Regions from separate parts of the Paenibacillus xanthanilyticus genome, predicted to be linked through region 1. Evidence: riboswitches for the same ligand, from Rfam matches in the RefSeq annotation. Region 1 holds a riboswitch; each other region holds the start of a gene.
The links. Region 1 has a riboswitch for ZMP and ZTP ahead of ACFSKT_RS00255 (DJ-1/PfpI family protein). Riboswitches for the same ligand answer to the same signal wherever they lie in the genome.
Positions count from the first base shown of each region.

Region 2: another riboswitch for ZMP and ZTP. It lies ahead of ACFSKT_RS21390 (bifunctional 5,10-methylenetetrahydrofolate dehydrogenase/5,10-methenyltetrahydrofolate cyclohydrolase); the one in region 1 lies ahead of ACFSKT_RS00255 (DJ-1/PfpI family protein).
Region 3: another riboswitch for ZMP and ZTP. It lies ahead of rpiB (ribose 5-phosphate isomerase B); the one in region 1 lies ahead of ACFSKT_RS00255 (DJ-1/PfpI family protein).

Region 1 covers NZ_JBHUHA010000001.1:44,106-48,651, forward strand. Annotated here, with positions in the region: gene ACFSKT_RS00245 (LysR family transcriptional regulator) at 1-809, opposite strand, end outside; gene ACFSKT_RS00250 (DMT family transporter) at 935-1,813, shown strand; ZMP/ZTP riboswitch at 1,839-1,918, shown strand; gene ACFSKT_RS00255 (DJ-1/PfpI family protein) at 1,973-2,560, shown strand; gene ACFSKT_RS00260 (ADP-ribosylglycohydrolase family protein) at 2,676-3,623, shown strand; gene ACFSKT_RS00265 (LURP-one-related family protein) at 3,701-4,183, shown strand; gene ACFSKT_RS00270 (winged helix-turn-helix transcriptional regulator) at 4,374-4,546, opposite strand, start outside.
Region 2 covers NZ_JBHUHA010000002.1:981,716-986,261, reverse strand. Annotated here, with positions in the region: gene ACFSKT_RS21405 (stalk domain-containing protein) at 1-263, opposite strand, end outside; gene ACFSKT_RS21400 (stalk domain-containing protein) at 305-1,738, opposite strand; gene ACFSKT_RS21395 (hypothetical protein) at 1,980-2,279, opposite strand; ZMP/ZTP riboswitch at 2,413-2,493, shown strand; gene ACFSKT_RS21390 (bifunctional 5,10-methylenetetrahydrofolate dehydrogenase/5,10-methenyltetrahydrofolate cyclohydrolase) at 2,553-3,404, shown strand; gene ACFSKT_RS21385 (hypothetical protein) at 3,472-3,642, shown strand; gene ACFSKT_RS21380 (histidine phosphatase family protein) at 3,843-4,478, shown strand.
Region 3 covers NZ_JBHUHA010000002.1:2,451,243-2,455,788, forward strand. Annotated here, with positions in the region: gene glyA (serine hydroxymethyltransferase) at 1-896, opposite strand, end outside; gene ACFSKT_RS28320 (TIGR01440 family protein) at 937-1,569, opposite strand; gene rpiB (ribose 5-phosphate isomerase B) at 1,583-2,041, opposite strand; ZMP/ZTP riboswitch at 2,166-2,248, opposite strand; gene ACFSKT_RS28330 (low molecular weight protein arginine phosphatase) at 2,287-2,883, opposite strand; gene ACFSKT_RS28335 (manganese efflux pump MntP) at 2,964-3,524, opposite strand; gene ACFSKT_RS28340 (L-threonylcarbamoyladenylate synthase) at 3,607-4,546, opposite strand, start outside.

The DNA.
Region 1 (4,546 bases):
ACGAACGAATCCTTGCGCGTAATAAAGTGGGTCGTCATGCGGCCGTACAGTTCCGGCAACGGATAGGCGCGAAGCGTCCCTTCTTCGATCTGCTTGCGGATGACGGCAAGAGGCATGAGCGAGATGCCAAGTCCTGCGGTGACGCCGCCTAGTATAGCGTCCAGCGTGCCGAATTCCATCGTAACCGGGTTCGCGAGTCCCTTTGATCTGACCCAAGCTTGAAGCACGTCGCGATAGGAGCAACCGGCGGTAAAGACAAGGATCGGCCTGGCGAGCGCCGCTTCCAGATCGGGCATGGACGGTGGCGTGACGACGACGAGCTCCTCTTCGAACGTCGGCATGCCTGCAAGCTCCGGATGATCGACGCCGCTGCCGATGAACGCGCCGTCCAGCTCGTAACGAAGCACTTGATCGATGAGGAATTGGGTATGACCGGTCGCGATGGACAGCGATACGCTCGGATAGCGGCCATAGTAAGCGGTTAGTAGACTCGGGAGTCTGACCGCGGCGGCGGTCTGCGTCGACCCGATCCGCAGCGAGCCGCCGGGTTCATCGGATGCGGACAACGCGAGCGCGGCTTCATCCAGGAGACCGACGATCTTATCGGCGTATTGCAGCAGCAGCTTGCCGCTGCCCGACAAGTCCATGCCCCGGTTGTGCCGGGTGAACAACGTGGTGCCCAGTTCGATCTCCAGATGGCGGATGCGCGCGGTAATATTGGACTGGACATAGCCGAGCGTCCGAGCGGCCTTCGTGACGGAGCCTTCGCGTGCTACGGCCTGAAAGATGCGCAAATCGCCGCTTTCCATGGCAGAGCCCTCCTTACTTATTCAGGTATCACTGCGAATGATGGCTGTTATCGTTACCCTTCATTATACAGAAATGCAAGCCTCCGATACAATGAGACCACGACGACAACCTGGAGGTTTTGCGTATGATGCGACTGAATTACACGTTGCTGGTTTTGATGACGACGTTCTTGATGGGCATCGCGTTCCCGATCGGGAAGATGGGGCTGGACTATGCGCCGCCGTTCCTGCTGATGGGCGTTCGGTACATGCTGGCCGGCGGTATGCTTGCCATCGGCATGGTTGGGCGGGCACCCTTGCCAAGAGGCATCGAGTGGCTGCGAGTGGCTGCGATCGGCTTCTTGCAGACATGTGCGGTGATGGGCTGCGCTTACTATAGCATGCATTGGATTAGCGCCGCCGAATCTTCGATCTTGACATTCACGAACCCGCTCTTCGTTATCGTGCTCGGGACGCTGCTCTACGGCGCGCGTTACCGGCCGCGCCAATGGTTCGGCGTCATGGTCGGCTTTACCGGTGTGGCGATTGCTTTCGGGGCCCGGCTCGGCTTTGGTCCCGGGACGGCGGTCGGCCTATGCGGCGGACTGCTGTTCGCATGCTCGACGCTGCTGATCAAACGTTGGGGCGGCCGCTTCAACGTCTACGTGCTCGTGGCGTACCAAATGCTGCTCGGCGGGATCGGCCTGCTGCTCTTAAGCTTGTTCACCGAACGGATGACGTTCGCGTTATCCGGCCGTTCCGTGGCTATCGTCGCGTGCCTGGTCGTCTTCTGTTCCATCCTTCAGCTGACCCTCTGGTTTCGGCTGCTCCAGACGGGCGATCCGGCGAAGACGAGCGCATTTTTGTTTCTGGTCCCGCTCTTCGGCGTGTTGAGCAGCTGGCTGCTGCTCGGCGAACCGCTGACCTGGCATGCGGCTGTCGGGGGCATATGTACCGGCGCGGGCATTTTTCTCGTCAATTGGGAAGGGACTCGGCGCATGGAAAAATCGGTTGCCGTTACCTGAATATGGGTGTACACTGAAGGAAATCAAAGGCGCATGCGACTGGCGTAAACATGGAGAACCATGGGGGAGCATGCCGCTTATCAGCCGTACGCCTGGGCGAAGTATTTGATCTTGCGGTCAAATGCTTTTTTATTTTCTACGGAGGGCGGATAGATACGGATGAAAATGGCTTTTGTATTGTTTGACGGCATGACGACGCTGGATTTCTCGGGATTCTTCGACGCCATGACGCAGCTGAACCGGGTGCCGGGGACGGGAGGCGTGTCATGGCGATTCTGCGCGTTGACCGAACGGATCGTGGACGACCGGGGGCTTGCGATGCAGGCGTCCGCCGTGGCGGAGGATCTGTCGGACTTCGACCTGGTCTTCGTGCCGGGCGGTATGGCGACCAGGCAGCTGCGCCATGACGAGACGTTCCTCGCTTGGCTGCGCACCGCGGATGGCGTTCCGTGGAAAGTGTCCGTCTGCACCGGAGCGCTGCTCATAGGAGCGGCGGGCTGGCTGAGCGGCAAAAGGGCGACGACGAACAAGTCGGCATACGAGCTGCTCGCGCCTTATTGCGGAGAGGTCGTGCGTGAACGGTATGTGCGGGACGGTCATGTCTTCACGGGCGGCGGCGTATCGGCTTCGATCGATCTGGGCTTGTTCGTCGCGGAGTCGCTGTATGGCACCGCGGCGGCGAGGGAAGTCGGACGCATGATGGATTATCCGTATTATCGCTTTAAGGAAGATGGACCAAGGTCCTAACAGAGGTCGGATGACCGGAGCTATGGCGGACGTCATTCATGGGGCGAGCGAATGGCGAACGAGACGAGAATCGTATTTAAGACGGCGGACATCCATTTAAAAAGGGAGCATGAGGATGAGTAAAGTTAGAGACGGAATTCTAGGGTTATGCGTCGGCGACGCGCTCGGCGTACCCGTCGAGTTCAGATCCCGCAAGGAACTGGAGGAATCGCCGCTTACGGACATGATCGGATACGGATCCCACAATCAGCCGGCGGGGACGTGGTCGGACGATAGCTCGCTGACGTTCGCGCTGATGCAGAGCGTGGCCGATTGCGGCGGCGTCGATTTGTACGACGTTGCGGACAATTTTACCGGCTGGTTGTATAAATTACGCTGGACGCCGCACGGCCGCGTATTCGATGTCGGCATTGCCACGGCCCGGGCGATCGAAAGGCTGAACGATGAGCTGATTCGCCCCGATCTGGCGGGCGGACGCAGCGAGAGCAGCAACGGCAACGGATCGCTCATGCGGATATTGCCGCTTGCTTATGTGCTGCAAGGTGCCGAGATGGAAGAGCGAATGACGGTAATTCGGCAGGTATCGTCGATCACGCACGGACATGACGTATCTGTAATCGGGTGTTCCCTTTACGTGGAGATCGCGATCGGTCTATTGGACGGGATGGCGCTGCACGATGCGATTGCAGGGGCCGTCGAGACCGTCAACGCCGCTTACGGCGAGAATCCCGAGCTTCGTCGATACGATCGCATCCTGCAAGGGGGGCTCCAGGACATCGCGCGCGAGGACATCCAATCTGGCGGGTATGTCGTGCATACGCTGGAAGCCGCTCTATGGTGTCTGCTGCATGCATCGTCTTACGAGGAAGCGGTGCTGGAGGCGATTAACCTAGGCGACGATACGGACACGACGGGCGCGGTTGCGGGCGGTCTGGCCGGCATCATCTACGGCGCCGCGTCAATACCGTCGCATTGGGTAGCGGGACTTGCGCGGCTCGCCGATATCGAAGCGCTGTGCGTTCGTTTCGAGGCGGCGTGCGGAGCGGCCGGTCAAGCCGACTAATTCATCCGCCTTGGGCCATGCTGTGCGGCCGACGGGAGGCGCCACGAGAAGGCGAAGAGATGGGAGGCGCGTGTTCCATGGAGCTGTACTTTCGAGACAATGTCTTCAATTCCGGTACGACCGCCATTATGAATGCGAATCAGGATCAGGTGGGCGAAGTCGATTTGCGGAGTACGTTCGGTTCGTCGCTGGAGGTGTTTGACGGCGCGGGGGGCTCGCTCTACAGCGGCGGGTTTCCGTTCTTCTCGGGCAAGTGGACCATCACGGGCGCCGATGGCGCGGAGCGCGGCAGGCTGCGCGGGCGCATGTCGTTCCTCTCGAAGAAATTCGAATACGAGGCGTACGGCAGAGGCATCTTCGATATCGAGGCGGGAGCCTTCTCCAGCGAGTATGAGATTCGCGACGGACAAGGGCAGCTGGCGGCGACGTTCGAGAAAGTGAGCGGCTGGTTTTCTTCGTCGGCCTACCGGCTGAGCTGCGAGATGACCGCCGTGGATGCCTTCGAATGGGTGGCCGTAATTCTCGGCTTGAACGAGATCCAGAAGCGGCAGCGAAGCTGAATGTGGAGCGGGTGGCAGCCGGGCGGCAAGACCTTCGCGGCGGCCCTCTAGTCGCCTTGCGCACGCGCAAATACAAGATGACGAATAGGCGTGAATCCTATTGCTCTTGTCGTAAAATAAAGCCTGGCTGCTCGCGCTTATTGGCGCCGGCAACCAGGCTTTATATGTGTGTCGGACTCGCTAGCTCGCCTTAGACTTGCAGGCTCAACTGCTTCTCCAACTCCTCGGTATCGAGCAGCACGGCCGATTTGTCCGGATAATTCTTCTCGATGTGGTGTTCGCCCCACGCGCACAGCGCGTCCAGGATCGGCTTGAGCGACCATCCGTACGGAGTCAGCGAATATTCAACCTTAGGCGGAACCT
Region 2 (4,546 bases), on a different contig from region 1:
GCATCCCGCTGCCAATGCCAGACCGTATCGTCTTCCTTCACGACCAGCTGCTCGGCGAAGGCTTCCTTCACATCCGTCAGCCCGTGTACTTGGGTCGGGACGGCCTGCTTGCCGCTCCACGCCCAATATGAGCCGTCTTTCTTAATCAGCGATGTGGGCGAAAAGTCCGAGATGCTCCCTTGAAGCGCGGCCGCCGAAGTCGGGAACGCCAGCTGCAGCGAAAGCGCCGAAGCCGCTAGGAGCGCGGTGAGCGTTTTTTTCATCTATGCGATGCCTCCTCCGGGTCGTCATTTTACTTGATGAATTACTTATAGGTGATGCTGATCTGCTCTTCCTTCTGCTTCCATTCGACCTTGGCCCCAAGCTGTTCGCTAATGAAGCGAAGCGGCAAATACGAGTAGCCGCTCACGCTGAACGGTTCCGTCTGTGTCTGGACCGTCTTGCCGTTCAGCGTCGTCGCGCCGCTGCGGTAGTCGATCGCGATGCGCAGCGGGCTTGCGCCGTTCGTTCCTTCGAGCGTGACCGTCTTCGCCGAGTTGTCCCATGCGATTTTGGCGCCAAGCTTCTCGAAGACGGAGCGCAGGGGCACGAACGCTTGGCTGTCGCGCGTCACGACGCCGTTCGTCAGCGCGATCGTCTCTCCGTTTAATACAAGCGCGATCGGCGGCTGCATGGGAACCGGGATTATCACGGATGCATGGTCGAGCCCCCATGTCCAAAGTTTGCCGTCCGTTTTCTGAAAGAGACGTCCGCTGTCGCTTAGGCTGTCCACATCTTCGGCATGCAGGATGAAAGACGGATTGGACGGCATTCTGTCGACCTCGATGCTCGTCTCATACAGCTTGCCATTGTTGGTTAGGACGAAGAGCGACCTTCCCGCAACGTGAGCCTCGCGTACGTCGTTGATCGTCGCGATGCGAACCGGCGTCTGCTCGTGATACACGGTGCCGTCCGTGAAGCCGGTTACCGTCAGGCCCCAATACCATAACCGCGAATCTCCGTCGATCGCCGTGAAGGCATTAAGTTTCTTAATGTCGTTCAAGCCTTTCACTTGCTGCGGCGACTGATCCGATTGCGACAGCTCGTCCGACACAGCCCAGACGGTACCGTCGTCCTTCAACGCATAGCGGCCTTCCAGCGCAATAATGCCGTTTAGGCCCGCGACCGGAGTGAAATCCGTACGGCCTTGCGTCTGGCGCAGCACCGTCCCGTCTTTCTTCAAGAACAGCCATTGCTCGCGGTTGCTGAGCTTTACGTCCGCCGCGAAGTACGAGCTCATGGCGATGACGTTGTCGATGCCGGAGAGTTGGACGATTTCGGTAGTCTCCAGTTTGCCGTATTCCCTGTAAGGGAGGCGGTACACCGCGCCGGCCGCATCTACGGCGAGGAAGGCGGTATCATGATGGATGACGTCGGTCAGGCCTTTCATGCCGGGCACCTGCACCGCGGTCGATTTGCCCGTCCGATAGTCGACGGCCCAATGCCAGACGGTATCGTCTTTCTTCACGGCGAACTGGCCGATCGACGCCTTGATGTCCTGTAGCGCGGTTACCTGCGTCGGCACGGAGCGTTCGAGCATGCCTTGACTGCCCCATTCCCAGAGCGTGCCGTCTTTCTTCACGATGGTGCCGAGTCCGTATTGGGCAGTCGTCCCGCCGGCTGGCGCGGCTGCGGCAACCGTGACGATTTGAAGCGCGGTAAGGGATGCGAGTATTGCGGATCCGATGCGTTTTCGCATAGGGGGGGATTCCTCCTTCGGTCGTGGCGGTGTAAACAAACCACCCATTAGACGCTTCGGAGGCGGGGAAGGTTACGATAGTTAGGGAATATATGTAAATTAAACTTTTCTCATCGCATCGCAGTTTATCATCGTAAAGGGAAACGCGCGTTTCGCCGGCGCCTCGGGCATGGAGGAACATCGGAGGAACGCGGCATAAGCCGAAGCTAGCGCAAGTCAGCGCCTCCCAACCAGACTCGGATCAGAGGCGAAACCGCTCGATATGGGAGGACAGTCCTTCCCGCAGCAAAATCTCTTTCTGCTTCGGTCCGAATAGATCGAAATGGGGGTATCGGTCGCGGCGATGGATGTAAGCCGGATTCAACCCGTGCTGCCTGCACCAGGCGGACAGCCGTTCCAAGTCGGCGCAGCCCGCTTTGGTCACGGTCCGCATGCCGGGGAATCGCTCGTCGGTCCAATAATGCGTCAGAAAAGCGATTTCGCCGCGTAGGACCGCTTCCTTCCACGCGTTCAATTGTTGTCTTGTAATGCCTAGCGCCATGTCGGATCCACCTTTCTCCCTTTACTTTACCACGGCGGGTCAGGGATTTCGAAGCGCTGCAGGACTCTTTCGTTCGGCGAGCGAAAACGAGTCTTGCTCAGGTGCGCGCTTCGGCCTATAATGGTCGTAATTGAACGTGATGCGTAACTGGCGGAGCATGGGGAACCATGAGGGAGCGCATTGGCGGTAACGGCCGTACGCCTGGGCGAAGGTAAGGGGAGCAGCATCCCTTGCCTTTTTTTGTTTTGATCAATCCTACAGGAGATGAACCAAATGGCGGAAAACACATTGATTTTGAATGGAACGACGGTGGCGGACGGCATCAAGGCGGATCTTGCGGCGCGGGTAGCGGTATTGAAGGAGAACGGGATCGTGCCCTGCCTGGCGACGATCCTCGTCGGCGACGACCCTTCGTCGGCCACGTATGTGCGGATGAAAGGGAATGCCTGCGCGCGGCTCGGCATGGAGTCGCGCCGGATTCATCTGGGGGCGGAGACGACGACGGAGGAGCTGATCGCGGTCATCGACGAGTTGAACGCCGACGACGGCGTGCACGGCATCCTGCTCCAGCATCCGGTGCCGCATCAGATCGACGAACGCGCGGCGTTCGAAGCGATCGCGATCGGCAAGGACGTGGACGGGGTGACAATGCTCGGTTTCGCGCAGAACGCGTTCGGCATGGCGGAATATCCGTCCTGTACGCCGGCGGCGATCCTAACCATCCTCGACTACTACAACCTGCCGATCGCAGGCAAGCACGCCGTCGTCGTCGGACGCAGCCCGATTCTGGGCAAGCCGGTGTCGCTCATGCTGCTGAACCGCAACGCGACCGTGACGGTCTGCCACTCCAAGACGGAGGGCTTGGCCGAGCTTGTCCGTCAGGGCGACATTGTCGTGGCGGCCGTCGGCAAGCCGGCCTTTATCCAGGGCGAGTGGATCAAGGACGGCGCCGTCGTGCTGGATGCCGGCTATAACGAGGGCAACATCGGCGACGTGGATTACGAGGCATGTCTCGCGAAGGCGAGCGCCATCACGCCAGTGCCGGCGGGCGTCGGTCCCGTCACGATCGCCACGCTGCTCAAGCATACCGTGGACGCCGCGGAAAGAAGGGTGTTTCAACCGTAGTAAATCCGGGTATACGCGAATATACTGTGCTGAAGTCGTCTATTCGTGGTAAAGGAGCTGAGCTGAAGTGGAGATTGGTCAGTTCGAACAGGAAGTCTATACCGTAGAATTCGCGGATCGGCACTATAACGTCGTTTACTACCGGGAGATCGAGGCGATCGGCACGGAGGATGCCCGGCAGCAGATTCTGCTGCACCACCCCGACGCCAACATTCGCGCGGTCACCCGGAAAGAATAGCTTGTCGCAAGGAAGAACCGCCCGCGAGCGCCAGCTCGCGGGCGGTTTCTTTGTGTCACGTCGATAACCGGCCCTTGGATGGGGGAGGAAAATATGGACTGGCGGCGAACTTACAGAAGAAATGCAGCTCCATTGACCGTGAGAAGATAAATTCGGGCGGAACGGCACAAGCCGGGATCCGCATAGGGAGGTTCTACTCGTTGGCAGCTTCAACCTATTTGTATTTCGTCCGTCATGGGAACACGAACTTTTCGAAGGATCTCGAGCGGGAAGGCGCCGGCGCGAAGTTGACGGAAGAGGGCGAGCGCGATGCGCGGCGGGTGGCGGAGCTGCTGGTGGGCGAGGGTATCGACGTCATCGTCTCCAGTCCGCAGCATCGGGCGCGGGATACTGTCGCTCCGCTGGCGGAACGGCTGGGGAAGGAGATTACGCTTATCGAGGCGCTGAAGGAACGAGCGATCGGCAGCTTGAGCGTGGATATACCGGAGGAGGCGTTCCGGCGCGCAGTGGCGCTTTCGTTCGAGGATCTGGATGCGGCGTTACCCGAAGGGGAGACGACGCGGCAAGCGCGAGCGCGGGCGGTACCGGCGATCTCGCGCTTGCTGGAGGATCACGCAGGCAAACGGATCGCGATCGGCACGCATGGCAATATCATGACGATCATGCTCCACTATTTCGATGCGCGCTACGGCTACGCGTTCTGGTCAAGCACGAGCAAGCCGGACATCTACAGAGCGAGGTTCGAAGGCGGGCGGCTGGCCGAGGTGGAGCGATTGTGGGAGGAAGAGAGGACTGCGAGACCTTCATCCGTCACGCCGGGAGACGACAGCCGGTGACATGGACAGCCGACCGTGCAAGGAGCTGCTGCGTCATCGCACGACAGAGGCGCAGCTTGCGCATTGGT
Region 3 (4,546 bases), on a different contig from region 1:
TGCGCGACGAGCTCTTCGGACAGCGCCTTCGCGTTGTCGACGACGTTCTGCGCGTACTGTTTGAACGACGGCTGCAGTGCTTCGCCGAACGCGACGGCTTTGGCCGCGATGACGTGCATGAGCGGTCCGCCTTGGGAGCCCGGGAAGACGGCTTTGTCGATCGCCGCCGCCCACGGCTGACGGCACAGGATCATGCCGCCGCGCGGTCCGCGCAGCGTTTTATGCGTCGTTGTCGTAACGAAATGCGCATGCGGTACCGGGCTCGGGTGCAGACCCGCCGCGACCAGACCTGCGATATGCGCCATGTCGACCATGAACAGCGCGCCTACGTCATTGGCGATTTGGCCGAGCTTCTCGAAATCGATGATGCGCGGGTACGCGGATGCGCCGGCCACGATCAGGCGAGGGCGATGCTTGAACGCCGCTTTGCGCACTTCTTCGTAATCGATCGTGAACGTGTTCTCGTCGACGCCGTAGGCCACGAAATTATAGAGCAAGCCGGACGCGTTGACCGGAGAGCCGTGCGTTAAGTGGCCGCCATGCGCCAGGTTCATGCCCAGTACCGTGTCGCCAGGTTTGAGAGCAGCCAGATAGACCGCCATGTTCGCTTGCGCGCCGGAGTGCGGCTGTACGTTCGCGTGCTCCGCGCCGAAAATTTCTTTCGCGCGTTCGCGGGCGATGTCCTCGACGATATCCACGTGCTCACAGCCGCCGTAGTAACGTTTGCTTGGATAACCTTCCGCGTATTTGTTCGTCAATACCGTGCCAGCCGCTTCCAGCACCGCCTCGGAGACGATGTTCTCGGATGCGATCAGCTCGATGTTGTCGCGCTGGCGTTGAAGCTCCAGGCCGAGTGCTTTCAATACTTCAGGGTCTTGTTTGCGCAGATTTTCCATTGGACGTGTCCTCCTCTATATCGTGAAGCTAGTCAAAATGTCAGTCGCACATGCCATTATCCGAATCCGTCTTGCCAACCGTCCCGCCGCTCGCGGCAGGGGCCAGTCCTGCCGCCTCCCGCGTATACACCGCCCGCTCGCCGCCGATTAGCTTCGGCCGCGTATAAGCCATCGTCACGTGGGCTTCGCCGATCCGCCTCACCGAGCCGCGCACCGGAACGGCCACGCGCCGCAGATGCATGCCGATGAACGTATCGCCGATATCGATGCCCGCGTGCGCCTGCACCGTCTCCGCCAATACCGCGTCGTCCAGCGTACGGAACGCATAGGCCGCCATCGAGCCGCCCGCCTTCGGCACCGGAATCGCCGAGACGAGCTCCAGCCCGTACCGATCCGCCGCGGCCCGTTCGAGCACGAGCGCCCGGTTCAGATGCTCGCAGCATTGATAAACCGGGTAGAACCCGACCTTCTCCCGTGCCGCTTCGACGCCGCGATAGATCGCTTCAGCCGTCTCCAGCGTCCCGGAAGTCCCGATCCGCTGGCCGATCACTTCGCTCGTGCTCGTGCCGACGACGAGCAGCTGTCCGGGGCGCAGACCGCCCGCTTCCGCGAGCTCCAGCACCGCCTGCCGCACGTCCCGCTCGATCGCCGCCAACCGCTTTTCTCCGCTCATGGCCGGTTCCCCCTTACGGATGGATGACATTGGCGGCTTCGAGCTGCATCACTTTGTTCAACCGTCCGACGTGACGCTCGCCGCCGGAGAACGGCGTCTCGGTCCAGATGCGCACGATCTCTTGTGCGAGACCCGGGCCGACGACGCGTTCGCCCAGCGCCAGCACGTTCGTATCGTTGTGCTCGCGGGTCGCCTTCGCCGAGAACATGTCGTGCACGAGCGCGCAGCGAATGCCCGGCACCTTGTTCGCGGCGATCGACATGCCGATGCCCGTGCCGCAGATCAGGATGCCGCGGTCGGCCTTGCCCTGCGCCACGCGTTCCGCGACCGGCACCGCGTAGTCCGGGTAGTCGACGGATTGATCGCAATCGCAGCCCAAATCTTCGATCTCATGGCCAAGCGATTGCAGGAACGGCACGATTTCGTCTTTCAAGCGGTAGCCGGCGTGATCGGCACCAATAGCGATTTTCATAAGGAACGTTACCTCCCGCATGATCCGCATAAGGGCGGAAAAAGTCGAATTACATTGGTCCCATTATACCCCATTAACGCCCAAAAGACGAAAAAAGAGCATAGCGCGCTAAAAAACGCGCGATGCTCTTTGCCCAGGCGACCGGCCGTATATTCCGATGCTCCACCGTGGTTTGATCCACTTTCGTCGCCAGTCACATCGGAAACCGTTATTTGCTTTCATCATACTTGATCGCGGGTCTAAAATCAATCCGCTTTCGGCGATTCGCCGTACAATTTGAGGAGCAGCTTGTCCATCGACTGCGCGATCTCGTCCGCGCAAATCCGGTACATCTCGAGCGAGCCGCCGAACGGGTCGGCGATATCAAAGCCCGGGATGCGGCGCTCCAGCTCGAGCAGCCGGTTGCGCTCTTCCGGCGACAGCTGTCCGCCGAGCGCCTGCTTCATATGCCACTCGGTGTACAGCGCCTCGAGCTCCGCGATATCCGCCACGACCGACTCGTCGGTCTGCGTGTATTCCTTCAGCGTGAACGTCTTGTCCACCGCGTTCGGGAAACGCTGCAGCAGATGCCGCTTGTGTCCGGTCGTCATCGTAAGCACCAGGTCGGCCCATTCCACCGAATCGCTCCCGATCGCGGTGGAGCTGCCGTCATCGGGGATGCCCCGGCCGCGAAGCACCGCGCGCGCGTGCTCGGATACCGGCAAGCCGTCGACCGTCGAGACGCCCGCGGAGCGAACCTCGATCGGCAGCGAGCGGAGGCGCGCCTGCTCGCGCAGCATCGCCTCCGCCATCGGAGAGCGGCAGGTATTACCCGTACATACAAACAAAATCCGTTTCAGCATAAGTCCCCCTCCTTCGTCATCCGAAAAGCGGCGCCGTCTAGGCGATTCTTCCTTCACGAGACGTTCGTTCGTGCCACTGCCTACAGTATAAACAAGATGCCGAAGGTTAACAAAATAATTCCGCCGAGCGCCTCGCCGTATTCGCCCAGCCCCTTGCTCACTTTGCGACCCAGCAGCAACCCCAGAATCGACATCAGCCCGCCGATAAAGCCGAAGAGCAGCACCGTCAGCAGCACGTCGGCGGCGAACATGCCCAGCGATATGCCGACCGAGAACGAATCGATGCTCACGCTCAGCGCAAACACGGTCAAGCCGAACACCGAGCGGTGGTTGAACGACGGCACTTCCTCTCCGCGCAGCGAGCTGTAAATCATATGCCCGCCCAGCAGCAGCAGCAGTCCGCCGGCGACGACCGTGGCCACCCCGCCGAGCAGCGAGCCGACATATTGCCCCGTGAAGATGCCCAGCAGCGGCATAATAATATGAAAAAGCCCAATAATGACGCTTAGCTTTACAATATCAAGCAGCCGGATTCCTTTCAACCCGATTCCGATTCCCAGTGAAAATGCGTCCATCCCGAGCGCCACCGCCATGATGATGAGCGTCAACAATTGGCCGGTCTGCAAGCTCGCCTCGATCATCGTCATACCCCCTGTCCAAGTCTCATCAGAGCATATGCGGACAAGGGGCGAAACATGATTGGCGGGTTGGGGCAGGACATGGCTAGACGCGGACGACCCTGTGACCCGCCGCCTTCACGAGCCGGTTCATAAGCGCGTGGCCGATGCCCGTCTCCGGGACGGCTTCGGCCCATATGCGCTGCGCGTCTCTGTCGTCGAATGCCCGAAGCGCGGCATACAGCGCCTGCGCCGCGTGGTCCAGACGCGACAGACTGCCGAGCGAAATAACGTCGTCGGCGTCATAGAGCCCGGCGTGTTCGTCGAATGTGAGGATGCCGACGCGCTCGCCGCGCGCCCGGGCAGCGTGCGCCTCGCGCTGGATATAGGCGCGGCGGGCCTCCGCTTCGCCCTGCACCAGCTCCATGACGCCTCGGGGCGCGTAATGCGCGTATTTCATGCCTGGCGAGCGCGGCGCCAGGGCGGCGTCGGCGGATAGGGCGGGCGCCTGCGCGGTGTCGGCGGCCGGCTGGACGGCCGGAGCGGCAGAGAGGCTGGTGTGGCCTGGCCCGCGCGGCGGCGCGTTACGCTCCGGCGCTTGCCCGATCGCGGTTGCGGAGCCGGCCGCCCCCGGAGCGGCGACGGCGTCGTATTCCACGCGCGCGGCGACCTCGCGAAGTGCCTCCGCCGTGACGCCGCCCGGGCGCAAAATGCGCACCGTCTCTCCTTCGATCTCGACGACGGTCGACTCCAGACCGACGCCCGCGGCGCCGCCGTCCACGATGCCGGCGATGCGGCCGGCCAGATCGCCCGCCACGTGCGCGGCAAGCGTCGGACTCGGCCGGCCGGAACGGTTCGCGCTCGGCGCCGCGACCGGACAGCCCGAGGCCGCGATCAGCGCCAGCGCTACCGGATGGGAAGGCATCCGCACCGCTACCGTATCCAGTCCGGCGGTCACGCGCGGAGACACCGCGCCCGGCGCGGCAGGCAGCACGAGCGTAAGCGGCCCCGGCCAAAAACGGTCCATGAGACGCTCCGCCAGCTCT